Linked DNA regions of Streptomyces venezuelae. The main gene of each other region encodes a partner of the protein of the gene in region 2 in a complex. Links are inferred from orthologs where the notes say so. Each region holds a gene or a part of one and is shown on either strand. Other genes may lie near its edges.

Evidence for each region.
Region 1: the proteins of pcrA (region 2) and uvrB are in contact, whole or in part, in a crystal structure (PDB 7EGT), measured with the Thermus thermophilus proteins. The link is inferred for Streptomyces venezuelae from one-to-one orthologs. Residues at the interface, in WP_096412145.1 of Thermus thermophilus: His654, Arg656, Phe657, Gln666, Asp668, Glu669, Lys680, Arg681, Leu682, Ser683, Lys685, Tyr686, Ala687; in WP_096411307.1 of Thermus thermophilus: Glu23, Leu25, Arg26, Asp27, Gly28, Glu29, Arg30, Phe31, Arg55, Glu326, Asp327, Phe328, Glu379, Ser382, Gln383, His398, Gly400, Arg401.

The regions. Positions count from the first base shown.
Region 1 is NZ_CP029194.1:6,564,719-6,578,696, reverse strand. Bases 5,551-8,524 are described here. They hold uvrB (excinuclease ABC subunit UvrB), read right to left. Parts: upstream 8,125-8,524; coding sequence 5,977-8,124; downstream 5,551-5,976. Other genes in these bases: DEJ46_RS30030 (MHYT domain-containing protein), read right to left, coding at 8,208-8,524; DEJ46_RS30040 (TerD family protein), read right to left, coding at 5,551-5,837. In the rest of the region: DEJ46_RS30060 (MBL fold metallo-hydrolase), read left to right, coding at 1-406; DEJ46_RS30055 (MFS transporter), read left to right, coding at 557-1,840; DEJ46_RS30050 (TerC family protein), read right to left, coding at 1,923-2,948; DEJ46_RS30045 (TerD family protein), read right to left, coding at 3,214-5,085; more of DEJ46_RS30040, read right to left, coding at 5,259-5,550; more of DEJ46_RS30030, read right to left, coding at 8,525-9,107; DEJ46_RS30025 (methylated-DNA--[protein]-cysteine S-methyltransferase), read left to right, coding at 9,369-9,932; DEJ46_RS30020 (MFS transporter), read left to right, coding at 9,977-11,269; DEJ46_RS30015 (PD40 domain-containing protein), read right to left, coding at 11,329-12,327; DEJ46_RS30010 (MFS transporter), read right to left, coding at 12,331-13,635; DEJ46_RS30005 (discoidin domain-containing protein), read right to left, coding at 13,635-13,978. UniProt on the Escherichia coli protein: The UvrABC repair system catalyzes the recognition and processing of DNA lesions. A damage recognition complex composed of 2 UvrA and 2 UvrB subunits scans DNA for abnormalities.
Region 2 is NZ_CP029194.1:3,419,083-3,433,121, reverse strand. What follows is about bases 4,704-7,738. They hold pcrA (DNA helicase PcrA), read left to right. Parts: upstream 4,704-5,014; coding sequence 5,015-7,462; downstream 7,463-7,738. Other genes in these bases: DEJ46_RS15185 (M23 family metallopeptidase), read right to left, coding at 7,531-7,738; DEJ46_RS15195 (hypothetical protein), read left to right, coding at 4,704-4,869. Also shown: DEJ46_RS15215 (PspC domain-containing protein), read right to left, coding at 1-866; DEJ46_RS15210 (ATP-binding protein), read left to right, coding at 1,023-2,288; DEJ46_RS15205 (LuxR C-terminal-related transcriptional regulator), read left to right, coding at 2,285-3,007; DEJ46_RS15200 (C40 family peptidase), read right to left, coding at 3,029-4,168; more of DEJ46_RS15195, read left to right, coding at 4,516-4,703; more of DEJ46_RS15185, read right to left, coding at 7,739-9,135; DEJ46_RS15180 (esterase/lipase family protein), read right to left, coding at 9,365-10,204; DEJ46_RS15175 (cobalamin B12-binding domain-containing protein), read left to right, coding at 10,506-10,913; DEJ46_RS15170 (DUF5691 domain-containing protein), read right to left, coding at 10,999-12,735; DEJ46_RS15165 (SWIM zinc finger family protein), read right to left, coding at 12,773-14,039. UniProt on the Escherichia coli protein: A helicase with DNA-dependent ATPase activity. Unwinds DNA duplexes with 3'-5' polarity. Translocates on single-stranded DNA with 3'-5' polarity. Initiates unwinding more efficiently from a nicked substrate than double-stranded DNA.

The DNA.
Region 1 (13,978 bases), 3.1 Mb from region 2 along the record:
GGAGGTCGTCGCCGCGACCGGCGCCCGGACCTACGCGGGGGCGGACGACGTGGAGGGCATCCCGGTCGCCACCGACGTGCCGGTCGCGGACGGCGACACGATCCGGGTGGGCCGGGTCGAGCTGACCGCCCGCAGGCTGGTCGGGCACACGCCCGGCTCGATCGCCCTCGTCTACGACGACCCGCACGGCCACCCGCACGTCTTCACCGGCGACTGCCTCTTCCCCGGCGGGGTGGGCAACACCTGGAAGGACCCTGAGGCCTTCGCGAGCCTCCTCCACGACGTGGAGACCAAGCTCTTCGGCGTCCTCCCGGACGAGTCCTGGGTCTACCCGGGCCACGGCAAGGACACCACGCTCGGTGACGAGCGGCCGCACCTCGCGGAGTGGCGCGAGCGCGGCTGGTGAGCGGCCGTCGTACCGACAGCGCGCGGCTCACCGGCCGCGCGCTTCCGTACGCCCCCGTAACCGGGACGGCCGCCGGGTAGTTGGCGCCACATGCGCCCCAGTCACGCTCCGTCCCCACCCGCTCCCCCGGCTCCACCCGCTCCGCCGTCGATGCTCCGGCTCGCCACCGCCTCGCTCGTCGGCACCGCCATCGAGTTCTTCGACTTCTTCGTCTACGGGACCGCCGCCGCCCTCGTCCTCGGGCCGCTCTTCTTCCCGACCTTCTCCCCGCTCGCCGGGACCCTGGCCGCCTTCGGCACCTTCGCCATCGGCTTCGTCGCCCGCCCGCTGGGCTCGGTCCTCTTCGGGCACGTCGGCGACCGGTACGGCCGCCGGCCGGTCCTCTTCGCCTCGTTGCTCCTGACCGGCTGCGCCACCGTCGCGGTCGGCTGCGTCCCCGCGTACGAGACGCTCGGCATCGCCGCGCCCCTGCTCCTGCTCACCCTCCGCTTCCTCCAGGGACTCGGCCTCGGCGGCGAGTGGGGCGGCGCCGTCCTGCTGACCGCCGAGCACGCGCCGCCGAACCGGCGCGCGCTGTGGGCGAGCTTCCCGCAGATCGGCCCTGCGGTCGGCTTCCTCCTCGCGAACGGGGTGATGCTGGCGCTCACGGCGGGCCTGAGCGACGCGGACTTCCGCTCCTGGGGCTGGCGGGTGCCGTTCTGGGCGGCGGGGCTGCTCGCGGCCGCCGGGCTGCTGCTGCGTTCCTCGCTGGCGGAGACCCCGCAGTTCGAGGAGCTGTCCGCGTCGGGCCGGCGGGCGAGCGCCCCGCTGGCCGAGGTCGCGCGCGACCACTGGCGTCTCGTGCTGCTGACGGCCGGGGCGCTCGCCGTCGGGTACGCGGTGTTCTACACCGTCTCCACCTGGGCCCTGACCTACGGCACCGAGCGGCTCGGGGTGAGCAGCACGGTCATGCTGACCTGTGTGATGGCCGCGGTGGCGGTCAAGGGCGCGGCCACGCCCTTCGTGGCCCTCCTCGCCGACCGCTGGGGCCGCCGCCCGCTGTGCCTCGCGGGGTGCGCGGCCTCGGCGCTCTGGATGTTCCCGATGGTGGCCCTGCTGCACACCGCGGAGCCGTTCCTGATGTTCCTCGGCTTCCTGGGCTCGCTGCTGGCCTTCATCACGATGTTCGCGGTGATCGCCGCGTACCTCCCGGAGCTCTACGAGCCCCGCGTCCGCTGCACGGGCGCGGCCGTCGGCTACAACCTCGCGGGCGTCCTCGGCGGCGCCCTCACGCCGATCGTCGCCACCGCCCTCTCGGCGGACGGCGGCTCGGGCCCGCCCTGGGGTGTAGCCGCCTATCTGACCGTGGTGGCCCTGATCAGCCTGGGCTGCTTCGCGCTGCTGCCGGAGACGCTGCCGGAGCCCTCCGAGGCGGTGGAGGCCGCACCGGCCTGAAGGCCGGGAACACAGGAGCACGAAACGGCGACGGCCGGCCGGGGGCGGGTGCCCCTGGCCGGCCGTCGCCGTGGGTGACGCGTCAGGCGTCGATGCTGTCCTTCTGGACGCCGTCCGCGTCCTCGACACCGTCGGTGCCGGCCGCGCTCTCGGCAGCGGCTCGCTCCGACTGCTTCTTGGAGGCGATCAGGCTGGTGATCGTGGTGACGACCAGGACGCCGCCGATGACCGCCAGCGAGAACCCGATGGAGATCTCCGGGACGTGCACCCCGGACTCGTGCAGGGCGTGCAGGACGAGCTTCACGCCGATGAAGCCGAGGATCACCGACAGGCCGTAGCTGAGGTGGACCAGCTTCTTGAGCAGGCCGCCGATCAGGAAGTACAGCTGCCGCAGGCCCATGAGGGCGAAGGCGTTGGCGGTGAAGACGATGTACGGGTCCTGGGTCAGGCCGAAGATCGCCGGGATGGAGTCGAGGGCGAAGAGGATGTCCGTGGTGCCGATGGCGATCATGACGACCATCAGCGGGGTCAGGACGCGCTTGCCGTTGACGCGGATGAAGAGCTTGGTGCCGTGGTACTTGTCGGCGACGCCGAACTTCTTCTCGACGGACTTGAGGAGACGGTTCTCCTCCCAGTCCTCCTCTTCCTCGTCGGCACGCGCCTCCTGGATGAGCTTCCAGGCGGTGTAGATCAGGAACGCGCCGAAGATGTAGAAGACCCACGAGAAGTTCGCGATGACCGCGGCGCCCGCGACGATGAAGACCGTGCGCAGGACCAGGGCGATCACCACACCCACGAGCAGCACGCGCTGCTGGAGGTGGGACGGGACCGAGAACTTCGCCATGATCAGGATGAAGACGAAGAGGTTGTCGACACTGAGCGACTTCTCGGTGACGTAGCCGGCGAAGAACTCCCCGGCCGCCTGGCTGTTGCCGAACACCAGCAGACCGACTCCGAAGAGCACGGCGAGCACGACCCAGACGATCGTCCAGATTCCGGCTTCCTTGACCGAGACGTCATGGGGCTTCCGCCCGATGAAGAAGTCGGCTCCGATGAGGGCGACCAGACCGAGAATGGTCAGCACCCACAGGGTCATTGAAACGTCCACTGCGCCTCCGGCGTCGTACGGCTACTTGATCAGCGTCGTCGCTGCCGGAGGTCTCTTCCACCCGGGCGGTTCGCACCACGTCCGGGCCGACGCCCCGGGATCGGATCACCGAGGATCCGTCCGTATTGACGGGTACGCCGCGCATGGGGAGTACTCCCCTCCGCACCACGAACACTACCCGAAAGACCAAGAGAAGGTAAAGGGCAGGGTAAAGAGCCACCAAAAGGCCAGGTCAGAGCCAGGTCGAGGCGTGGCCGGAGCCAGGTCAGGGCCGCTTTGCCGGACGGGCCTCCGCGACCTGGGCGAGCACCTGACGGAGGACCCGGCTGCCCGGCGGCAGGAGCGGGGGCTCGTACGACCACGCGTGACCGACCCAAGGATCGGCGAGGTGGTCGTCGGGGACGGGGGTGAGGCGCAGCAGTGAGCGCCACAGGGGATCGAGCACGGGGCCGTACTCGGCGGCGTCCTCCCGGTCGGCCACGATCAGCAGATGGACACCGACGCCCGGGCCCTCGTCGGCCAGGTACCGGAGCCGGGTGACCGCCCGGTCGTCGAAGCCGTGCGGGAAGTCGTGCACGATCAGGAGCTGCCGGGCGTCGTCCAGACCGGGCGGCAGCGCGTCGACCGCGCCGTTCCGCAGGGCCATCTGGAGAAGGTCGACCCGCTCGGTGAGCTGGTCGAGGACGGCCGTGACGCCCGCCGCGCCCCGGGCGGGCGGGGCGGCGAGCACGCCGGTGTCCACGAGCGGCGCGAGCGCGGCGGCGCCGGCCCCGGCCGCGTCCACGACATGGACCGCGAAGCCGCCCGGCGGGTGGACGGCGAGCAGTCTGGCCGCGTGCGCGACCGCGCTGTCGAGGGCGAGCCGCCGCAGCTCCGTCTCGTCGAGGAGGCCGGCCGCCTCCGAGCGGCCGCGCCCGCTGTCCACCCAGAGCCCGCGCTCCATCGGGAGCCGGACGAGCATGGGGATCCGCAGCTCGGTGCGCTCGGGCAGGTGGAGGTCGCCCAGGCGCACGGCCATCGGCTCCTCCGCCGGCGGGCGGTAGGCGTGCCAGGCCGGGTTGTCCCAGCGGGCGTAGGCGGGCGGCAGTGCCGGTTCGACGACCTCTGACTCGACGGCGAGCTGGGCGAGGTCCCGGTCCAGGACCTCCCGTGCCCGCTCCACGAGCTCGTCGTGACGGGCGCGGGCGGCCGACCGCGCGGCGTCGTTCGCGCCGCCGACCCGGGAGCGGTAGTCGGAGAGCGTCTCGTCGAGCTCCCGGTCGAGCCGGGACTCGGCGAACTCGCAGGCGCTGCGGTAGGCGGCGGCGGTACGGGCCAGGTCCTCGAACATCCCCCACACCTGGTTGTACAGGCGCTCGTCCATGGACCAGCCGGCCGCGTCCCCGGCGACGGGGGTGGGGGCGGACTGCCCCTGCGACGCCTGCGGAACGGAAGCAGGGGCGGGCGTGGGAGCCGGCTCCGGCGTGGCGGGCCGGCGCCGGGGGTGGGTGTAGCTGATCGGGCCGCCGGAGGTCTGGGCCGGCCCGGGAACGGCGGGGGTGGGCTCGGAGGCGGGAGCCGGAGTCGCGGTCGGAGCCGGAGTCGCGGTCGGAGCCGACGCCGGCGCCAGGATCGACGCGGCCAGGTCGGCGGGGCGCTCCAGGCCCTGGTCGCCGAGGAGGGCGGCGAGGCCGCCCTCGTACCCCTGGCCCATCGCGCGGACCTTCCAGGCGCCCTGGCGGCGGTAGAGCTCCAGGGCGACGACGGCGGACTCGCTGTCGAGCCCGGTGATCGTGTAGCTGGCGATCTCGGTGCCGTCGGGGCCGGTGACGGCGACGAAGGGGGCGGCGGCCTTCCCGAAGGAGGTCGGTCCGCCGGCGCCCACGGGCAGTGCCAGGAGGACGGAGACGCGGTGGACGGCGTCCGGGACGGCCGCCAGGTCGACGGCGAGGCGCTGATCGGCCCCGGCCTGCCGGGGGACGTCCACACCGGGGAGCGAGGGGGCGACGGGGTGGGCGATCCACTCCACGCCCGGGACCCTGCCCTGCTCGTCGCCGAGGGCGGCTCCGGCGACGACCGGGTGACCGGCCGACACCCTGATCTCCAGTCGGGTGTCGGGCAGGGGGTGGTTCTGCCCCCGGACCAGCTCGGCCGTCATCGGCTCTTTCCCCTCAGCGGTTCCCGGTACGAAGTGGTGCGGACGTGCTGTCATGCGGTGGCGCGGGCGTGCGGTGGTGCGGGCGTGCAGTAGCGCGGTCGTGCGGTGGTGCGGGACAGCTCCCGGCGGCCTGGTGCCTCCGGGAGCTGTGGGTGCGTCCTGCGCGGCCCTGACTACAGGTGCGGCAGGATCGCCGGCATCAGGTCCTGGAACGTCCGGCCGTTGGCCGGGTTGCCCAGGGCGGTCATCTGCCAGCCGGAGCCGACCCGGTGCACCTTCGCCATGATCTGCGCGGTGTAGTTGCCACCGCCGTCCAGGGTGTAGCGCGCGAGCTCCTGGCCGTTCGTCTCGTCGACGATCCGGCAGAAGGCGTTCTGCACCTCCTGGAACGTCTGACCGGTGAAGGAGTTCACGGTGAAGACGATCGTGTCGATGTGGACCGGGACCCGCTGGAGGTCGACGAGGATCGCCTCGTCGTCCCCGCCCTGGCCCGCGCCGCCGACGAGGTTGTCACCGGTGTGCTTGACCGAGCCGTCGTCGCTGACCAGGTGGCGGAAGAAGACCACGTCCACCGGCTGCTTGTCCGCGAAGAGGACGGCCGAGGCGTCCAGGTCGATCTCCTGCGTGCGCTTGCCGAAGAGACCGCGGCGCGGCGCCGCCTGCCAGCCGAGCCCCATCCGCACCTGGCTGAGGCTGCCTCCGCCCTGCTTCTCCAGGCTGATGGCCTGACCCTTGGTCATGTTGACCGTCACGCGCTTGCCCCTCTCGTTGCGTTCCCCGCGCCCGCTGTCCGGTGCGTGCGGTTGTCCAGCACCCTACGCAGAGGCACTGACACCGCAGAGCCGCGGTCCGGATTTGTGTCGGTCTTGCAACACACCGGACCGCGTCCGGTCAGGCGAGACCCGCCTCCTTCATCTGGCGCAACTCCTTCTTCAGCTCTCCCACTTCGTCACGGAGCCGGGCCGCGACCTCGAACTGCAGCTCGGCGGCGGCGGCGCGCATCCGGTCGGTCATCTCCTCGATGATCGCGGCCAGTTCGGTGGCCGGCCGGCTTCCGAGCTCGACCGTCGAGCCCGCCGCACCGGACTTGCCGGCCTTGCCCCGGCCCTTGGGGCCGTGCGCGGCGAGCGAGGGAACGGGCGCCTTCGCGGCCTTCCCGTCCTTCGTCTGGCGGTAGCCGCTGCCCAGGAGCTCCTCGGTGTCGACCTCCTCGCGGGCGATGGTCGCGACGATGTCGTTGATCTTCTTGCGCAGCGGCTGCGGGTCGATGCCGTGGGCCGTGTTGTACGCGACCTGCTTCTCGCGGCGCCGGTTGGTCTCGTCGATGGCCTGCTCCATCGCCGGGGTGATCCGGTCCGCGTACATGTGGACCTGGCCCGAGACGTTTCGCGCGGCACGGCCGATGGTCTGGATGAGGGAGGTGCCGGAGCGCAGGAAGCCCTGCTTGTCGGCGTCGAGGATGGCGACGAGGGAGACCTCGGGGAGGTCGAGGCCCTCCCGGAGGAGGTTGATGCCGACGAGGACGTCGTACTCTCCGGCGCGCAGCTCGCGCAGCAGCTCGATGCGGCGCAGGGTGTCGACGTCGCTGTGGAGGTAGCGGACCTGGATGCCGAGCTCCAGGAAGTAGTCGGTGAGGTCCTCGGCCATCTTCTTGGTGAGGGTGGTGACGAGGACCCGCTCGTCCTTCTCGGCGCGCAGCCGGATCTCGTGGACCAGGTCGTCGATCTGGCCCTCGGTCGGCTTGACGACGACCTCGGGGTCGACGAGCCCGGTGGGGCGGATGATCTGCTCGACGAAGCCGTCGCCCCGGGAGAGTTCGTAGGTGCCGGGGGTCGCCGAGAGATAGACGGTCTGGCCGATCCGCTTCTGGAACTCCTCCCACTTCAGCGGGCGGTTGTCGAGGGCGGAGGGGAGCCGGAAGCCGTGGTCGACGAGGGTCCGCTTGCGGGAGGCGTCGCCCTCGTACATGGCGCCGATCTGCGGCACGGTGACGTGCGACTCGTCGATGACGAGCAGGAAGTCCTCGGGGAAGTAGTCGAGGAGGGTGTTCGGCGCGGAGCCGGGCTCGCGGCCGTCGAAGTGCATCGAGTAGTTCTCGATGCCGGAGCAGGAGCCGATCTGCCGCATCATCTCGATGTCGTACGTGGTCCGCATGCGCAGGCGCTGGGACTCCAGGTGCTTGCCCTGCTTGTCGAGCTCGGCGAGGCGGACCTCCAGCTCGCGCTCGATGTCGTTGACCGCCCGCTCCATGCGTTCGGGGCCCGCGACGTAGTGGCTGGCGGGGAAGACGTACAGCTCGCGGTCCTCGCTGATGACCTCGCCGGTGAGCGGGTGGAGGGTGGAGAGCGCCTCGATCTCGTCGCCGAACATCTCGATGCGGACGGCCAGCTCCTCGTACACCGGGAAGATCTCGATGGTGTCGCCGCGGACCCGGAAGGTGCCGCGGGTGAACGCCAGGTCGTTCCGGGTGTACTGGATGTCGACGAAGCGGCGGAGCAGCTGGTCGCGGTCCATCTCCTCGCCGACCTTGAGCGGGACCATGCGGTCCACGTACTCCTGGGGCGTGCCGAGGCCGTAGATGCAGGAGACGGAGGCGACCACGACGACGTCCCTGCGGGTGAGCAGGGAGTTCGTCGCGGAGTGGCGGAGGCGCTCCACCTCCTCGTTGATCGAGGAGTCCTTCTCGATGTACGTGTCCGACTGGGGGACGTACGCCTCGGGCTGGTAGTAGTCGTAGTACGAGACGAAGTACTCGACCGCGTTGTTCGGCAGGAGTTCGCGGAACTCGTTCGCCAGCTGGGCGGCCAGGGTCTTGTTCGGCGCCATCACGAGGGTGGGGCGCTGGAGCTTCTCGATCATCCACGCGGTGGTGGCCGACTTGCCGGTGCCGGTGGCGCCGAGGAGCACGACGTCCTTCTCGCCCGCGCGGATGCGCCGCTCGAGGTCGGCGATGGCCGTCGGCTGGTCGCCGCTGGGCTGGTAGGAGCTGACGACCTCGAAGGGCGCCACCGAACGTTCGATCTTGGAAACGGGCCGCATGGAACCACCGTACGACCCGGCACCGACACTCGGGCGGTGATCCGCTCACCGCCCGTCGCGGAGGTGTCCCGTCACCGGTCCCGTCACCAGTCCTGGGAGCGGTGGCCGCCGCGGGGGACGCTCCGGCGGGCGGCGCGGCCGGCGGGGCGGGCCGACCAGTTGGCGGGCTCGCCGTAGGACGGCACGTGGCGCGGGGCCGGCACGCCCGGGCGGTGCACGCTCTGCGCGGCGGGCCGCTGCCAGTCCGGGTCGCCCATCACGAGCAGCGGGTCGAACATGACGACCACGGCGGCCAGGATCAGGAAGACCGCCGGGCCGATCAGCATCGGCAGGAGCAGCGAGGTCGCGGTGTCGCCGGTGCCGACGGGCGTCTCGGTGCCCTGGATGTGGACGCTGACCGCCGCCATGGCGGTGTAGTGCATACCACTGACGGCTCCGCCCATCACCAGGCTCGCGCCGAGGCTGGCCAGAAATCCATGGACGGATACGGCCGCCCAGAGGGCCGCGGTGGCGGCCACGACGGCGATGACCACGGAGAGGGCGACGGTGAGCGTGTCGTACTCGATGCGGCCGTGGAGGCGCATGCCCGCCATGCCGAGGTAGTGCATCGTGGCGACGCCGAGGCCGGTGATCGTGCCGCCGGTGACGAGTGTCAGGGCGGTCGCCCCGCGGTAGCCGACGATGAAGATCCCGATGCCGACCATGAGGACGGCCACGCCCAGGCTGGCGAAGGTGATGGGGCGGTCGTAGCTGATCGGGGCCTGCTGGACGGAGAAGCCCATCATGGCGATGAAGTGCATCGTCCAGATGCCGGTCCCGATGGAGGTGGCGCCGAGGGCGAGCCATCCCGCCTTGAAGGTGTCGCGGTGGCGGAGCGACCTCGTGGTGCACCTCAGGCCGAGGGCGCCGCCTAGGCAGGCCATGATGAAAGCGGCCACCGGAGTGACGAGCCCGTAGCTGAATCCGTCGACCGTGCCCTGCATGAGCGTGTGTCCTCCACCCCTGGTGCCACGTCGTCCGAAAACAGTCGGTACCGCTGGGTAGTACTACCGGGGCGAGATTATGGCGCGCCGGGGGCCTCTCGACCATGTGACCGGGGAATTTCCACTCGTGAGACCGGAGCGAGACCGGTCCGTGATCTCCGCAGTGGCCCGGCGCCCCTTCGTGACGCCTCCCGCCCCGGTCCCCGAGCTGGTCGGGCCCGCTCCGGTCGCTTGTCGGTGGCGGGTCGTACCGTGGGCGTCATGGACATCGAAGCGGAGCCGACGGGCGGCGAACCGGCCGTCGCAGTGGAGTGGACGGTCGTGGAGAGCGACATCGGTCCGCTCTTCCTCGCCGCGACCGGGCGGGGGCTGGTGCGGGTCGAGTTCCACGCCGACGCGGCGCGGCGGGTGCAGATGCTCGACCGTCTGCGCGGGCGGTTCGGGGTGGAGCCGGTGGAGTGCGCCTCGGGGCTGCTCGCCGAGGCGATACGCCGGCTCGACGCGTACTTCGCGGGCGACCCGCGCGCCTTCGACCTGCCGCTGGACTGGAGCCTGACATCCGGCTTCAACCGGCAGGTGCTGCGCGAGCTGACGACCGTCCCGTACGGCACGGTCGTGGGGTACGGGGAGCTGGCGCGGCGCGTGGGGCAGCCGGGCGCGGCGCAGGCGGTCGGAGCGGCGATGGGCGCCAATCCGCTGCCCGTGGTGGTGCCGTGCCACCGGGTGGTGGAGAGCGACGGCGGTCTCGGGGGCTTCGGGGGCGGTCTGGAGACGAAGCGGCAGCTGCTGGCGCTGGAGGGGGTGCTGCCCGCGCCGCTGTTCTGAGGGGGACGTTCCCATCGGATGGGACGACTGGCACACTCACGTAAGTGACCAGCTCCCCCGACGCCCCTGACGTCACCTTGCCTGACGGGATATCCGCTCCCGTCACCGCGGCCGAACTTCCCGCGCTGCGCCGACGGGTGCAGGCCGTGCTCATCGCCACCCAGATCCTCGGCGGCCTCGGCATCGCCATCGGCGTCGCGCTCGCCGCCGTCCTGGCCAAGGACGTCAGCGGTACGGAGGCTCTGTCCGGGCTCGCCTCCACGGCGACGGTGGCCGGTCCCGCGCTGCTCGCCATGCCGCTGGCCGCGCTGATGGCCTCGCGGGGGCGCCGGGCGGGGCTCGTCCTGGCGTACCTGCTCGGGGCGCTCGGTGCCGTGGTGGTGGTGCTCGGCGCGGCCGTCGAGAGCTTCCCGCTGCTCCTTCTCGGCCTCGTCGGCTTCGGCGCCGGCTCCTCGGCCAACCTGGCGGCCCGCTTCGCCGCCGCCGACCTCGCCGAGCCCGACCGCAGGGCCCGGGCCATCTCCACCGTGGTGTGGGCGACCACGATCGGGGCGGTGCTCGGGCCGAACATCGCCGCACCCGCCGGGGAGAGCGTGTCCGGCCTGGGCATCCCCGCCACCGCGGGGCCCTTCGTCTGGGCCGCCGGCGTCTTCGTCGTCTCGGCGGCGGTCGTCGCCCTCCTCCTGCGCCCGGACCCGCTGCTCACCGCCCGCGCCCTCGCGGATCCCGGGGCGGCCGAGCGGCCGGAGGGCCGCTCCCTGCGCGCAGGGATGCGGGCGGTACGGGAATCGCCGCAGGCCCGGCTCGCCCTGGTCACCGTCGCCGCCTCGCACACCGCGATGGTCTCGATCATGTCGATGACCCCGGTCGCACTGACCCACCACGGCGCGGGCATCCAGCTGATCGGCCTCGTGATCAGCGGGCACATCGCGGGCATGTACGCCTTCTCGCCCGTGATGGGCTGGCTCTCGGACCGGCTGGGCCGGCTGTCGGTGATCGGGCTCGCCGTCGGGCTGATCGCCGTGGCGGCGCTCATCGCGGGCACGGCGGGACCGAGCCACGGCCGGACGGCCCTGGGGCTCTTCGTCCTCGGCCTCGGCTGGTCCGCCGGTCTGGTCTCCGGCTCGGCGCTGCTCACCGACTCGGTGCCGCAGGCCGCGCGGGCGGCCGTCCAGGGGCTCTCCGACTTCGTGATGAACACGGCCGCCGGTGTCGGCGGGCTCGCGGCCGGTCTGATCGTCTCGCAGGCGGGCTACGGGCCGCTCAACGCGATCGCCGCGTGCCTGCTGCTGCCGATGGCGGCGCTCGCGGTCCGCGGCGCCCTCCGGAAGGCCTGAACCGAGCACGGCGGCCGGCGGTACGGCGGCCTGCCGCACGGCGGCCGGCTGCACGGCGGTCAGCGCGGCAGCGCGGGTGACGAGGCCCCGCGCGCCAGCCGCCGTGGCTCCCCCGTGCCGTCGGCCGGTACGGACCAGACCGCTCCCCCGTATCCGTACGCGAGGGTCCCGGGGTCCGTCCACAGAGCCTGGTCGTCGATGCCTCGCCGCTCGGCGACGGGGTGCTCCCGTCCGGAGCGCAGGTCGTACACGTACAGCCGCCACGGCTCGCGCGGGCCTTCGGAGACCCGCTTCTTGAAGGCGAGACGGGTTCCGTCCGGGGAGAGCGACGGGCATTCGACGTTCTCCCGCAGGGTCCGGGCCGACCAGTTCGCCATGTCTCCCTCGACGAGATGGGTGCGCCCGCCCGTCGAGACGGTGGCGTAGAAGCGGTTGTCGTCGGCGGCGAAGGAGACGCCCCAGTAGTTGACGTCGGGGGCGTGGTACCGGCGTCCGTCGAGGGTCAGCGGAATCTGCTCCATGTTCTTCACCAGGTATCCCGTGCGCAGGTCGAGGATGGACGTGCGGGTGGAGAAGGACGAGCGCGCGTAGGAGTCGCCGGTCGCGAACATCGTCCAGGCGAGCATCCGCCCCGAGGCGGAGACCCGGGCCCGGCTGGGGATGCCCGGGAGCGCGATCCGGCGTGTCTCGCGCAGCCGGTCGTCGAGCACCAGGGCGTACGAGCGGGCCGGGACGCCCGGCCGGCGCACCAGGCAGAGCGCGGTGGGCCCGGCCGCGTGGAAGCGGTCGCAGGCCGGCCCGCCGGCGACCCGGCCGCCGGACGCGGAGGGGTCCAGGCGGGCGACGCGCCCGGTCGCGGTGTCCCTGAAGTGGAGCGCGCCGGGACGGGCCCCGTCGAGGGTGAAGCCGGCCACCGGGGTGCCGGTGGCCCCGGTCTGCCGCCCGGAGGCCGCCCGCAGGGTGTAGGCGGTCGCGCCGCCGCCGAGCAGCACGAGCGCGAGGACGAGGATCCACGCGCGCGCGTGGCGGGACAGGCGGACGTCGGTCTCGGCGTGCATGGGTCAGTCCTCTCGGAGGGGCGTGGGTTCGGCGGGCCGGTCGCTCGCGGGCAGGAATCCTGCGGCGCAGCACAGGGCGGCGGCGAGGGCCAGGCCCGCCGCCACGAGCGCCGTGCGCGGCCCGCTCGCCGTCCAGACGGCGCCGAACGCGACGGCGGCGCCGAGCCGGGCCAGCGCCTGCGCGGTCTGCACGAGCGCGAGGCCGCCCGCCTGGCGCCCCTCGGTGAGGAAGGGGCCGGTCAGGGCCATCAGGACGCCGTCGGTGGCCGCGTAGAAGATGCCGATGAGTACGAGGACTCCCCCGAGGAGGAGGACGTCCGTCACGGGGGCGAGGAGCAGCCCGTACGCGAGGAGCAGGGCCCCGTGGCCGTACAGGAACGGCCGGCGGCGGCCGATTCGGTCGGCGAGGCGGCCCGCCGGGACGGCGAGCAGCAGATAGACGCCGGCGGCGCCGAGCGGCAGGAACGGGAACCAGGTGGCGTCGAGTTCGAGCCGCTGCTGGAGCAGCAGGTAGAGGAAGGCGTCGCCCACCGTGGTGGCTCCGAGGAGGGCGGCGCACAGGAGGATCCGCCGGTACGCGGGCGAGCGCAGCGCGCTGAAGACCCCGCCACGCGCGCGTGGCGCCGCTTCTGCGCCGGGGCGGGGACCCGGCGACGCCGGCCGCAGCGGCGGCTTCGGGCTTCGCCGACGCCCCGGGACGCACAGCACCCACAGCAGGACGCCGAAGGCCCCGACGCAGAAGCTGACGGCGAAGACCGCCTCGTAGGCCTCCGCCGTGGCCCACAGGAGGGCGAAGGCGGCCAGCGGGCCGAGGAGGGCCCCGGTGGTGTCCATGGCGCGGTGGGTGCCGAAGGCGCGGCCCAGCTCCTCGGGCGGGCTGTGCAGAGTGATGAGCGCGTCGCGCGGAGCCGTGCGGACGCCCTTGCCGAGCCGGTCGGCGGCGATGGCCCCGGCGATCCCGGCGGCCGAGCCGCCCGCGAGGAGGAGGCCGAGCCGGGAGCAGGCGGAGAGGGCGTAGCCGAGCCCTCCGACCTGTTTGTGGCGTCCTCCTCGGTCGGCGGTGGCTCCGCCGAGGATCCGTACGAGCGCGGTGGCGCCGGTGGAGAGCCCGTCGAGCAGCCCGAACTGGAGCGGGGAGAGGCCGAGTCCGACGACGAGGTAGAGCGGCAGCACGGCGGTCACCATCTCCGAGGAGATGTCGGTGACCAGGCTGACCGCGCCGAGCGCGAGGACGGTGCCCGGGACGCGCCGCCTGCCCCGCGAGGGGGTGGGCGGCGCGTCGCGGCGACCGGTGGTCGCGAGGTACATCAGTGGCAGGTGTAGGTCGGGCCGGAGTCCTTGACCTGGTTGTCGGTGCCGACGTACTGCCAGGTGTAGGTGGTGTCGGTGAGGTCCAGTTTCAGGACGCCGTACGGACCGCTGATCCGCTTCTGGCTGTTGGGCTGGACCGTCTCGATGTCGTAGGGCTCGGCGCCGCCCATGCCGCCGACGATCTCGACGATGCCGTCGGCGGTGGCCCGGCCTTCGGGGTCCTGCGGGGCGAAGCGCTCGTAGTGGTGGTCGTGTCCGTTGAGCACCAGGTCGGCCTTGGCGCCGTAGAGGATCTTCCAGACGGGCTTGGAGACCGGGTCGTTGCCGTGGCCGCCGGAGG
Region 2 (14,039 bases):
GAGCTGATGACGAGGCCCAGGCCGAACACCGCGAGGGCGGCGACCAGACCCGTCTGCAGGCTCGTGCCCAGCGGCTCGGTCTCCCAGGTGAGGGCGGTGCCGAGGGCGGCCGCGAGCATCGCGAGCAGATGGACGAGACCGGCGATGGACAGCGGAGTACGCCGGACCGAGGGTGTCGGCCGGTCGGCGCGGGAGGGGTCGGGTCCCCACTGGCTTCCGGGCTTCGGCACCACGCCGTCGACCTTGCCGTCCTTGTCGACGAGGCCGTGCGGTCCCCAGAGGTATGCGAAGGTCACCCTGCCGGTCGAGCCGTCCTTCACGATCGGGTCCTTCCACCAGGAGTGGTACTCGATCCGGGGAGGCGCCTTGGTCTCGGGCGGCGCCTCGACGACCACGTGGGCGGCCCCCGTCTCCGTCCGGCCCTCCGCCTCGCCGCCGGTCGCCCGGCGCCGCGACCAGACCGCCGCGCCGCACACCGCGAGCGACAGCAGCATCGTGAAGCCCAGCATCGACCCGCTGCGCAGCGTCGTCAGGAAGATCCCGCAGCCGGTCAGCGCCATGAATATGGCGGCCAGAGTGGCCCCGGTGACCCGGCCGGTCAGGAGCCTGCGTCCCTCGTGCTCGTCCTCGCCCGCGAGCGGGACGAGCAGCCACGCGAAGCCGTAGAAGATCAGGCCGACCCCGCCCGTCACGGACAGCACGCCGACCGTGATCCGGAAGATCACCGGGTCGAGGTCGAAGTGCCGGCCGAGGCCCGCGCAGACTCCGCCGACGACCTTGCCGCTCCGCGAGCGCTGCAGAGGCAGGGAGGCATCGGCCTCCGCCGGCGGCGGGGCCTCGTGGGTCGAAGGCTTCGAACTCGTCATGCATCCATGGTGACTGCCCGTGACCCGATGCGGCACCGGGATCGACCCTGGCCCGACCCTGATATTCGGAGGGGTGTCGCCCCTGAGGCGTTACCAGGGGCGATCTCAGGGCCGACCCTGATGTCCGGGGCGGGGCGGACGTGTGACGATCGGTGCATGTCCGCAGCCGCTCGTGTCACCGAGACCGACGAACCACCCGTGCGCAGGCTCTATCGGAGCGCCGACGGGCGGTGGCTCGGCGGTGTCGCGCGCGGCCTCGCCGGCCACCTCGGACTGCCGGTCGTCTGGGTGCGCGCGCTGTTCGTGGCGCTGTTCTTCACGGAAGGCCTCGGCGTCCTGCTCTACGCGGTCTTCTGGATAGTCGTCCCGCTCGGCGTCGGCGGCCGGGCCGCTCCCCGCCCCGTCTTCGAGATCACCCCGGACGGCCGTCGCCGGCTCCGCAAGCCCGACAAGGGCCAGGTCTTCGCCCTGATCGCGCTCGTGATCGGCAGCGTGGCCCTCATCGGAAAGGTCAATGTCGACAACGAGTCCGGGCGGTACATATGGCCCCTCCTCCTCATAGCGGTCGGCGTCGTCCTGGTCTGGCGCCAGGCGGACAACGCCCGCCGGGCCAGCTGGACCGAGTCCGGCCGGCGCAGGCGGACGTTCCAGCTCGTCCGCGGACTCGTCGGCGTCGCCCTCGTCGGCACGGGCCTCGCGGTCTTCCTGGTGGTCCGCGGCTCCATAGCCCAACTGGGAACGGCCCTCACCGCCGCCGTCGCGGTCCTCACCGGGATAGCGCTGCTCGCGGGCCCCTGGCTGGTCCGGATGTCGCAGGACCTGACGGAGGAGCGGACCATGCGCATCCGCGCGCAGGAGCGAGCCGAGGTCGCGGCACACGTCCACGACTCGGTGCTGCACACCCTCACGCTGATCCAGCGCAATGCCGACGACGCGGGGGAGGTGCGTCGTCTCGCACGCGCGCAGGAGCGGGAGCTGCGGAACTGGCTCTACAAGCCCGAGGGCACCGGCCGGGACGAGGAGGAGCCCGCGACCCTCGCGGAGGCGGTGAAGAAGGCCGCGGCCGAGGTCGAGGACATGCACGGAGTCCCGCTGGAGGTCGTCGTCGTCGGCGACTGCCCGCTCGACGAGAAACTGACCGCACAGATGCAGGCCGCGCGCGAGGCGATGGTGAACGCCGCCAAGTACGGTGGCGAGGGTGGGGCGGTGCAGGTTTTCGCCGAGGTGGAGGGCCGCATGGTCTTCGTCTCGGTGCGGGACCGCGGTCCGGGCTTCGACCTGGACGCAGTGCCCGAGGACCGGATGGGCGTACGAGAATCGATCATCGGTCGTATGCAGCGCAACGGCGGTTCGGCCCGGCTGCGGTCCGTGCCGGGCGGGGGCACCGAAGTGGAGCTTGAGATGGAGAGGGCGGACGGATGAGCGACGAGACCGGAGCAGCGGCCGGGACCGAAGCGGGGGCGACGGCGCCGGGCACGGAACGCCGGGTGCGGGTCGTGCTCGTCGACGACCACCGCATGTTCCGTACGGGAGTGCAGGCGGAGATCGGCCGGACCGAGATCACCGGGGTCGAGGTGGTCGGTGAGGCCGCCGACGTCGACCAGGCGGTCACGGTCATCAACGCGACCCGACCCGAGGTCGTCCTCCTCGACGTGCACCTGCCCGGCGGTGGCGGCGTCGAGGTGCTGCGCCGCTGCGCGAGCCTGATGGCGGCCGCCGAGGACCCGGTCCGCTTCCTGGCGCTGTCCGTCTCGGACGCGGCCGAGGACGTCATCGGGGTGATCCGGGGCGGTGCCCGCGGCTACGTCACGAAGACGATCACCGGCACCGACCTGGTCGACTCGATCTTCCGCGTCCAGGAGGGCGACGCCGTCTTCTCCCCTCGGCTCGCCGGCTTCGTCCTGGACGCCTTCGCCTCGACGGACGCGCCGCCGGTGGACGAGGACATGGACCGGCTGACCCAGCGGGAGCGGGAGGTGCTGCGACTGATCGCCCGTGGATACGCGTACAAGGAGATCGCCAAGCAGCTCTACATCTCGGTGAAGACGGTCGAGTCGCACGTCTCGGCGGTGCTGCGGAAGCTCCAGCTCTCCAACCGCCACGAGCTGACCCGCTGGGCCACCGCCCGCCGCCTGGTCTGAGCCCCGCACGACCGGGACCGGTCACCCCACCCGGGTCGCTCCGGCGAAGGGCATCTCGTCGATCGGGGCGACCCGCACCGGGGCGCCGGGCCGGGGGGCGTGGATCATCTGGCCGCCGCCGATGTAGAGCCCGACGTGGCTGATCCCCGAGTAGAAGAAGACCAGGTCACCGGGGGCGAGCTGGGAGCGGGAGACCCGCTGCCCGGCGTTGATCTGGGTGTACGTCGTGCGGGGGAGGGTGACACCGGCCGCGCGCCAGGCGGCCTGGGTGAGCCCCGAGCAGTCGTACGCGGACGGACCCGTCGCCCCCCAGACGTACGGCTTGCCGAGCTGCGCGCGGGCGAAGGAGATGGCCTCGGCGGCCCGGGTGTTCGGGGCGGCCGCGGGGCCGCGCTCGCCGCCCGAGGAACGGTCGGCGCGCGCCGCGGCCGGGTCGGAGATGCCACCGGCGGCCGTGGCCGTACCCGCTGTCGTACCGCTGCTCGCGCTGTCGCTCCGCGGGGCGCGGGCGCTGTCCCGGGCCGCGACGGCGGCGTCGTACCGGGCGCGTTCCTCCGCGGTCAGCCGGGCCAGCAGCTTCCTTGCCGCCTCCAGCTTGCCGAGGACGACGGTCTTCTGCCGCCGCAGCTCCTCCTCGTGTCCGCGCAGCGCGGTCAGCCGTCCCGCGGACTCGCTGCGCAGCTGGCGGAGCGCGCCGAGCTCGCGGCGCACGGCGGTGACGGCCACCGCCTGCCGGTCCGCGGCCTTCTCCGCGAGCGCGGCCCGCTCCAGGTACTCGTCGGGGTCGGAGGTGAGGGCGAGCTGTACGGCGGGGTCGAGACCGCCCGAGCGGTACTGCGCGGTGGCCATGGACCCGAGCCCGTCCCGGGCGGTGTTGAGCCGCTCGGCCCTGCGGGCGGCCTCGTCGCGCAGCCGGTCGAACGCCGCGCGGGAGGCGTCGGCCCGCTCCTTCGCCCCGTTGTACTTCTCCGTCGCGACCTCGGCCTCGTGGTAGAGCCGGTCGACCTTCGCCTTGACCTGGGCGGTGGTGAGGCGGGGGTCCGCGTGCCCGGATCCCTCGAAGAGCGTCGCGGTCGCCGCGGAGGCGAGGGCGAGGGTGGCGGCGGTGCGGACCGCCGGTCCACCGAGCGGGGACTGCCTGGGTTTTCGGTGCGCTGCCACGAGGGCGGGTCACATCCTCTTCCCTGCGGGGGAACGGTGCCCGCAGGGCCGACGGCGGACCGCACAGGGGAGACGGACCGCCGCCGGGTTTTTCCTGGCGGGGATGACCGGCAGCCGCCGGGTGACCGGCGGTGGTGGGAGCCGGCCACCTGCTGGAAGACGCTAAACCTCGGGGTCACGCCCGGGCAGTGAGTTGACCGCTATTGGCGACAGGTGATGGACATGGATCGAACTCGTTCGTCCGGGGTGACGGACGAGGGGACATTGCGACAGTCGACCGACCGAAGCGCCGGAGGGAGTGGACCCGACCGGAGGCCGGTGATAGGGCCCCCGTTAGGCTCCGCCCCATGGACGTACTCATCAATGTCTTCGTCGCCCTGCACATCATCGGTATCGCCTCCCTCCTGGGCGGATTCCTCACCCAGATGAAGGCGATGGGCGCCGGTACGGCCCGCTTCACCCCCGCGATGCTGCACGGCGCGCTGGTCATGCTGATCACGGGCGTCGCGCTCGTCGGCCTCAACCAGGCCGACGACCAGACCGTGAACAACATCAAGATCGGCATCAAGCTGGCCGTGCTCGTCGTCGTCCTCGGCCTGGTCTACGTCAAGCGGGACGAGGAGAAGGTCGACAAGGGCCTCTTCGCCGCCGTCGGCGCCCTGACCACGGCGAACATCTTCATCGCCACCCTCTGGACCTGAGCCACGGACGCACCGGACCCGAGCCACGGACGCTCCCGACCCGAGCCCCGGATCCCGTGGTGTGACCCGTTCCGCAGCCGGGTGACGAAGGCGGCTCCCGAAGGCGGACCCGGATGTCGGTGGGGCGTCCTAGACTCGTGAGGCGATGAGCAGCCTCTTTGACGACAGCTTCCTGGCCGGCCTCCAGAACCACTCCTCGGGGGAGGCCCCGCCCCCGCCCGAGGACCACGAGCACGGCGCCCCGGCCCCGGAGGAGGTCCCGCACGACCTCTTCGGGGAGCACTTCGACGCGCCCCCGCCCCGGGACGCGTACTACCGCGACGGCGCCGCGCGCCCCGTCGTCGACCCCGCCGCGCTCCTGGAGGGGCTGAACGAACAGCAGCGCGCCGCCGTCGTCCACACCGACACCCCGCTGCTCATCGTCGCCGGCGCCGGCTCCGGCAAGACCCGGGTGCTGACCCACCGCATCGCCCACCTCCTGGGCACGCGGCACGTCCACCCCGGCCAGATACTGGCGATCACCTTCACCAACAAGGCCGCCGGCGAGATGAAGGAGCGCGTCGAGCAGCTCGTCGGCCCGCGCGCCAACGCCATGTGGGTCATGACCTTCCACAGTGCGTGCGTGCGCATCCTGCGCCGCGAGTCGAAGCGGCTCGGCTTCACCTCGTCCTTCTCGATCTACGACGCCGCCGACTCCAAGCGCCTGATGTCCCTGGTCTGCCGCGACCTGGACCTCGACCCGAAGAAGTTCCCGCCGAAGTCCTTCAGTGCCAAGATCTCGAACCTCAAGAACGAGCTGATCGACGAGGAGGCCTTCGCCGACCAGGCGGCCGACGGTTTCGAGAAGACCCTCGCCGAGGCCTACCGGATGTACCAGGCGCGGCTGCGCGAGGCGAACGCCCTGGACTTCGACGACATCATCATGACGACGGTCCACCTGCTCCAGGCGTTCCCCGACGTCGCCGAGCACTACCGCCGCCGCTTCCGCCACGTCCTCGTCGACGAGTACCAGGACACCAACCACGCCCAGTACACGCTCGTGCGGGAGCTCGTCGGCACCGGCTACGAGGACCTCGGCCCGGCCGAGCTGTGCGTCGTCGGCGACGCCGACCAGTCGATCTACGCCTTCCGCGGCGCGACCATCCGCAACATCCTCCAGTTCGAGGAGGACTACCCGGATGCGACGACGATCCTCCTGGAGCAGAACTACCGCTCCACGCAGACGATCCTCTCCGCCGCCAACGCCGTCATCGAGCGCAACGAGTCCCGCCGCCCCAAGAACCTCTGGACCAACGCGGGCGCGGGCGCGCAGATCACCGGCTACGTCGCCGACACCGAGCACGACGAGGCGCAGTTCGTCGCCGACGAGATCGACCGGCTCACGGACACCGGCCAGGTCAAGGCGGGCGACGTCGCCGTCTTCTACCGGACCAACGCCCAGTCCCGTGTCTTCGAAGAGATCTTCATCCGCGTCGGACTGCCCTACAAGGTCGTCGGCGGGGTGCGCTTCTACGAGCGCAAGGAGGTACGGGACGTCCTCGCGTACCTCCGCGTCCTCGCCAACCCCGAGGACAACGTCCCGCTGCGCCGGATCCTCAACGTCCCGAAGCGGGGCATCGGCGAGCGCGCCGAGGCGATGATCGACGCCCTCTCCCTCCGCGAGAAGATCACCTTCCCGCAGGCCCTCAAGCGGGTCGACGAGGCGTACGGCATGGCCGCGCGCTCGGCGAACGCCGTGAAGCGCTTCAACGCGCTGATGGACGAGCTGCGCACCGTCGTCGAGTCCGGCGCCGGCCCCGCCGTCGTCCTGGAGGCCGTCCTGGAGCGCACGGGCTACCTGGCCGAGCTCCAGGCCTCGACCGACCCGCAGGACGAGACCCGGATCGAGAACCTCCAGGAACTCGCCGCCGTCGCCCTCGAGTTCGAGCAGGAGCGCGGCGAGGAGCCCGCCACCCTCGCCGAGTTCCTGGAGAAGGTCGCCCTCGTCGCCGACTCCGACCAGATCCCGGACGAGGACGAGGAGGGCCGGGGCGTCATCACGCTGATGACCCTGCACACCGCCAAGGGCCTCGAGTTCCCGGTCGTGTTCCTCACCGGCATGGAGGACGGCGTCTTCCCGCACATGCGCGCCCTCGGCCAGGCGAAGGAGCTGGAGGAGGAGCGGCGCCTCGCGTACGTCGGCATCACGCGCGCCCGCGAGCGGCTCTACCTCACCCGCTCGTCGATGCGCAGCGCCTGGGGCCAGCCCTCGTACAACCCGGCCTCGCGCTTCCTGGAGGAGATCCCGCCCGCGTACCTGGAGTGGAAGCGGACCGGCCCGATGGCGAAGCCCGCCGGGCCGACCTCGGGCATCACCTCCTCGCTCTCCTCCTCCCGGGCGCGTTCCGGTCCGTCGGGCTTCGCCACCCGGCGCGCCGGCGAGAAGCCGGTGATCACGCTCGCGATCGGCGACCGCGTCACGCACGACCAGTTCGGTCTCGGCACGGTCACCGCGGTGACGGGGGTCGGCGCGGACGCCCAGGCGACGATCGACTTCGGCGACGAGAAGCCGAAGCGGCTGCTCCTGCGGTACGCGCCGGTCGAGAAGTTGTAGCGGCACGCACGGGAAGGGCCCCGGCTTCGGCCGGGGCCCTCTCTCGTACGCACGTCGGCGGGTGAAGGTCAGCTGGTCGGGTCGAGACCGTGGCTGCGCAGCCAGGCCAGCGGGTCGATGGCGTAGCCGCCGCCCGGGCGGACCTCGAAGTGGAGGTGGGGGCCGGTGGAGTTGCCGGTGTCGCCGGAGTACGCGATGACGTCGCCGGCCTTGACCTGGCCGTAGCGGATCTTGGCGCTGCTGAGGTGGCAGTACCAGGTCTCGGTGCCGTCCGGGGCGGTCACGATCACCATGTTGCCGTAGGCGCTGTTGATCTGGGTGCGGACGGTGCCGTCCGTCGCGGCCATGACGGGTGTGCCGGTCTGCACGGGGAAGTCGATGCCGGTGTGCACGGACATCCAGTTGACGCCGGACTGGCCGAAGCGCGCGCTGAGCCGGTGGAGTTCCACCGGCAGGCTGAACTTGGGGCGCAGGGCCTCCTTGCGGGCCGCTTCCTCCTCGCGCTTCTTCTTCTCGGCTTCCTGGCGGACGCGGAGGTCGATGCGCTCCTGGGTGCGGCTCGCGCGGTCGCCGAAGTCGCGGGCGTCCTCGCTGAGCGCGGCGAGCTGGGTGTCCAGCGCGCTGTTGGCGGCGACCTGCTTGACGGAACCGGGGTCGGCCGCGGCGAGGGTGGTGGTGCTGTCCTTCTTGCCGCCGTCTTCGGTGGGGTTGGTGAGCCCGCTGACGGAGGCGGCGGCGATGCCGGCGACACCCATGACGCAGGCGGAGGGGACGGCGACGGTCAGCAGGGCGGACCGTTTCGCGGGGGTACGGCGGCGGCCGCGGCTGCTGCCCGCGCCGCGGCGCACGGGGCGGCCGGCGAGCGGGGTCTCCGTGCGGAGCTCGACGTAGGGGTCGGCGGCGGCCTCGGCGACGGGCTCGTCGGCGAACTCGTCCTCGGACTCGGTGACGAACTCGTCCGTGGGCCCGGCGACGAACTCCTCGGCAGGCTCGGCGGCGCCGTGGGCGGAGTCGTCGAGGACGTCCACGAGCTCGTCGGCATAGGCGTACTCGGTCTGCGCCTCCGTCGCCTGCTCGTGGGCGTAGTCGAAGGCGAACTCGGCGGTGTGCTCCGGCTGCGGGGTGTACTGCTGGGGGACGACCGCTTCGGCCTCGGGGGCCGCCTGGTTCCAGGCGGTCGCGTCGTAGGCGCCGGTCTCCGTCGCGAAGGCGGGGGCGGCCCACTGGCCCGTGGCGTCGTACGCCTCATAGCCTCCGGCATGGGAGGTGCCCCCAGTGCCCTGGGCGGCGTAAGCGGCGTGGACGGTCTCGTACCGGCCGGTCTGCTGGGCGTCGTTCCAGGCGGAGGCGTCCCACTGTCCGGTGGTGTCGTACTGCTGCCCGGCGGTGTCGTACGCGGTGTGCGTGGCGGTGGTGCCGTACTGGTCGACGGACTGCCACTGGCCCGACGTGTCCCACTGGCCCGTGGTGTTCCACTGGCCGGTCGTGTCGTACTGCTGCTGCTGTCCTGCGGTGTCGTACTGACCGGTCATCCCGTACTGGCCGAAGTCCCACTGGCCGCTGTGGTCGGTCTGACCCGCGGGGTAGGCACCGAACAGCGGGTCGACGGCGAAACTGCCTGTGGTGTGGGCGTCGTCTCCGACGTACCCGGCGTGGGGGTGCTGGTCGTTCACCAACGTCTCTCTCGCCTCGGCAGCAGGACCATTCCGGGGCGGTCCCGATGAGGGGTGTCCCGGGGGAAGCAGTGGCGCGACTGTACCCGGCGGTATGCGCAACCGACAATCTTCGGAGGGGTTTGCCCGCGCAGGAAACGGGCAATCGGCCGTGTTTCGCCAGCTCGCGGGTAGAGCTTTGGCCTTGTGTTCGAGGAACGTTCGAAGAACAGGGTGTGGCGAGAAGACGTCAGGCGACCGAGGTTGCGCCGGGTTCCCCTTCGTGAGCGCCCGGAGCCACCGGTCCGCCGGCGTCCAGGGCGCCGAGCACCCCGGCGGCCACCGTCGGGTGGACGGGCAGCGCGAGATGGCCGATGCCGCTGACCCGGACGTTGTGCACGAGAAGGTCGGGGTGGTCGAGGCGCGCGGTCTCGACCGGCACCATCACCTGGTCGAGATCGCTCCAGAAGCTCACGAACCGCGTCCGGCAGCCGGGCGCGGGGCCGGCCAGCTCCCGCAGGACCGGCGAACCGGGGCGCATCTGCCGCACCAGCGGATGGGCGTCGGCGAGCGGGGCCACGGTGGTGCCGGAGTGCGGGGTGCCGAGCATGACGAGGGTACGCACCCTGGTGTCACCGCCCAGGCGCTGTACGTAATAACGGGCGACGAGCCCGCCCAGGCTGTGCCCGACGATGTCGACCTCGGCGTGTCCCGTGCGGGCGCGGATCTCCTCCACCCGCCGCCCGAGCAGCTCGGCGGCGCTCCGCAGGTCGCAGGTGAGCGGCGAGTAGTTGAGCGACTCGACGCAGCCACGGCCGTGCCGGTTGAGGACACGGCGCAACAGGACGAAGACGGAGCGGTTGTCGACGAAGCCGTGCAGCAGGACGACCGGGCGCATCCCCGGGGCGATCGTCGCGTCGGGACCGGTGGCCGGGTCCGTGGAGGCACCGGCGGCCGGGTCGGTGGCGGGACAGGAGGGGGAGAGGCGCTCGGCCGCGATCCCGGAGGGGTAGAGGACGAGATGCCCGGTGAGGATCGCGAGCTCCAAGGCGGTGGCCTTCATCAGGGCGGTGACCTTGGAGAGCTCCATCGTCGGCCTCCCGAGCGGCACGCGGGGCCGGACCGTACGGAGGTACGCCGTACCTCCGCGCCGCACGGACGGCGGCGCGGAGGTACGGCGACCTCCTCGCGGCTCCCTTGCGACCGGGCCCCGCTTGCGGCTGGTGGGCCCAGGAGGAGGGCCCTAAGCGGGGAACGGCGCAGAGCGAACATGTCCCACGTGTGATTTCCCCCTCCCTCGCCACCGTGAAACGGCCGCTTGCGGGATGCTGGAGATAACGTTCGTTCACCGCCCCGGCAATCAAGCGCGGGGGTCGCATGTGGAGGCAGTGATGGGTGTGACCGGTCCGATCCGCGTGGTGGTCGCCAAGCCGGGCCTCGACGGCCACGATCGCGGGGCCAAGGTGATCGCGCGGGCGCTGCGCGATGCCGGTATGGAGGTCATCTACACCGGTCTCCACCAGACTCCCGAGCAGATCGTCGACACCGCGATCCAGGAGGACGCCGACGCGATCGGTCTCTCCATTCTCTCGGGCGCGCACAACACGCTCTTCGTGAAGGTCCTGGAACTGCTCAAGGACCGGGACGCGGAGGACATCAAGGTCTTCGGCGGCGGCATCATCCCGGACGCGGACATCGCGCCGCTCAAGGAGAAGGGCGTGGCGGAGATCTTCACGCCGGGCGCGACGACCGCTTCCATCGTCGAATGGGTGAACGCGAACGTCCGCGTGGCGGCCTGACCCGTCGTACATCCGTGCGCCTTCGGGTGTCTCGTCTGTCAGGGCCCTTCCCTTCGGGAGGGGCCCTTCGACGTGTGCCGTCCCGTCAGGTGGCGGCCCCGGTGGGCTCGGGACCGCCGCTGAGCTCGGCGTGCATCGCGGCGCGCAGCCGGAGGGTGGAGACCAGGCGCTGGAAGGCCTCGGACCAGTAGCCGCCCGCGCCGGGCGCGGCGTCCTCCTCCTCGTCGGGCAGGGCCGTCAGGGAGTCCAGGTGGCGCGCCGCCTCCGGGGAGAGACAGCGCTCGGCGAGTCCCATCACCCCGCTGAAGCTCCAGGGATAACTGCCCGCGTCCCGGGCGATGTCGAGGGCGTCGATCACGGCGGCGCCCAGCGGCCCGGCCCAGGGCACGGCGCAGACACCGAGCAGTTGGAAGGCTTCCGACAGGCCGTGGGCGGCGACGAAGGCGGCGACCCAGTGGGCCCGCTCGTCCGCCGGGAGCGTCGCGAGGAGCTGGGCACGCTCGGCCAGCGACGAGGTCCCGGGGCCGGTGGCGGGCGGCACGGCGGGGGCGCCGAGCAGCGCGCGGGACCAGGACGCGTCCCGCTGCCGTACGGCCGCCCGGCACCAGGCGGCGTGCAGTTCGCCCTGCCAGTCGTCGGCGACCGGCAGGGCCACGATCTCCTCCGGGGTCCGTCCGCCGAACCGGGTGATCCAGCAGGCGAGGGGGGCGGCCTCGACGAGCTGGCCCAGCCACCAGGAACGCTCGCCCCGCCCCGCCGGCGGGGTCGCCACGACACCGTCGCGCTCCATCGCCGCGTCGCACTCGTGCGGCGCCTCGACGGAGATCGTGGGCGACTCCGCCGTCCGGTCGAGGCCGACGCAGGTGGCGGCCCGGCCGGCCATCCGGCCCGCGAACGCCGAGGCGGGCAGGGCGGCGAGCAGTTCGGCGGCGGTCGCGCGGACGTTGCGGCTGCGGTCGGCGAGGGCGGCCTCCAGGAACTCCTCGTCCGCGTCGGAGAGCCCGGTCCGCAGCGAGTCCAGGAACATCAGCCGGTCCTCCGCGCGCTCGGCGGTCCAGGTGGACGCCAGGAGGGCGCGACCGGCCGCCGCGTCCCCGGTCCGTACGGCGGCCAGCAGCGCGACCCGCTCGGCGAACAGGCCCTCGTCCCACAGGGCCCTGACGCCCTCGGAGTCCTCGGGGGACGGGAGACGGCCGGCCGCGCCCGCACCGCGCAGGGCGAACCGCCACTCGGGGTTGAGGGAGGCCAGCCACAGGCCGCGCGGCCCGGCGAGCCGGAGGGCGTGGGGGCGCAGGTCGGTGCGGGCCCTGGCCGCGTCGAGCAGGGCGGGCAGGGCGGCGGGCGGTGCCTTGTACCCGCGCTCGTTGGCGAGGGTCAGCCACTGGGGCAGCAGTTCGGCGAGGTCGGGAGCGGCCCCGCGCCTCCCGGCCGCGGGCGACGGCGCGGCCCGCCCGGCGAGGAGCTGGTCGAGCCGCCTCCGGGCCGCCTCGGGCAGCGGCCGGCGCGGGTCCTCCGGCGCGGGGTCGAGCGGGGGCGCGGCGGGCCCGGGGCGCAGCCCCGCCCTGCGCCGTACGGTGTGCAGCGCGGCGGCGTCGAGCAGCGTACCCGCGAGGTCCCCGCCCGCCGGGCCGGCGCCCGGCGTGCCCGCGCCGGTCGTGCCCGCGAGGGCCGTGGGCGGCCGTCGGTCCGTGCCGAGCAGTGCGGAGGTGACGAGCTCCTCCCAGAGGCGAGCGCTGTCGTCGGTGTCACCGCCACGGCCGCCGTCGCCGCCGCTGTCCGAGCTCGCGGTGTACGGGGCCGGGGGCGTCGCGCGCGTGTTCATCGAGGTCCTCCGTGCGGTCGGGGGAGGTGGCGGGCCGTCATATGAGGGGGACCGTCTCGGCCGGGGCCTCCGCCGACCAGGCGGCGAGCGGGGTGAAGCCCCGGTGGCCGCACTCGCCGAAGACGGTCAGGGGAGCGCCGCCGGAGAGAGCGACGAGACGCCAGAGCCCGGGCCGGTTCTGCGCGGCGGGCGTCAGTGGCAGGGCCTCGCGGCCGTCCGCGTCGGCGAGCTGCCAGCCGTACTCCGCGCGCGCCGGGACGACCTGGCGCAGCGTCACGGGCCAGGACTCCAGCCACGGGTCCTCGCTCAGCGCGCGCCCGTACGCGTCGAGGGCCTCGCCCACGGGCCCGCCGGGCGGCGGGGAGGCGGGGGCGTCGACCGGGACGAGGTGCTCGCCCGGCTCCGCGCGCAGCCGGCCGGCGCCCGTGTACGGCGTCAGCTCGCCGTCGAGCAGCGCGCCCACGGGAAGGGCGATGGCAGGGGCCCGGCCTGCCGCGCCGAAGGAGAGGAGGAACACCGTCCGTCCGGTCGCGGCCCCGTACAGCCAGACGCGCCGGGTGGTCAGCCGGGCGTCGGCCGTGTCGTACTGCGCGAGGACGAGCCAGTGGTCGCGCACCGGGACGCCGTCGGCCGGGACGGTGAGACCGACCCGGGTCCGCACGGTCGTGGCGAAGCCGGCGGGCAGCCGGTCGGCGGCGAGCCAGGCCCGGTCGAGGAGATGGGTGAGCGCGCACTCCTCCAGGAGGCGCACGGGCCAGCCGGGACCCGAGCCCGGTATCGCGCCCAGCTCCCGGACCCGGCCCGCGAGTCCCGGCGCCTGGGCGTCGACCATGCGGGCCGCGGTCTCCTCCCAGAGGCCGTACCCGCTCCGCTCCGCCGTGGCCAGGCCGCCGCGGAGCAGGTCGGCGAGCCGCTGCTCCAGCTCCTCCGCGCCCGCGGTGATCCGGGCCGCCCTGCGCTCGGCCCTGCGGCGCGCGGCCTCGGGATCGGCCACGGCCCCGGAGGAGCCCGTCCCGGCGGGCCGGGCCGTGCTCCCGGCACCCCTGTCCCGGCGCTTCGCGAGCCAGGGCGCCGCCCATTCCGGCGGGGTGCCGTCCGCGACCGCCGCCGGGTCGGACGCCTGGAGCAGCAGCAGTCCCAGCGCGTGCTTGCAGGGGAGCTTCCGGCTGGGGCAACCGCACTCGTACGCGGGCCCGGTGAGGTCGACGGCCGTCTCGTACGACCGGCCGCCGCTGCCCCCGCACCGGCCCCAGAGCGCCCCCTCGCCGCGCCCCGTGTCCGACCACGGTCCGGCCGTGCCCAGC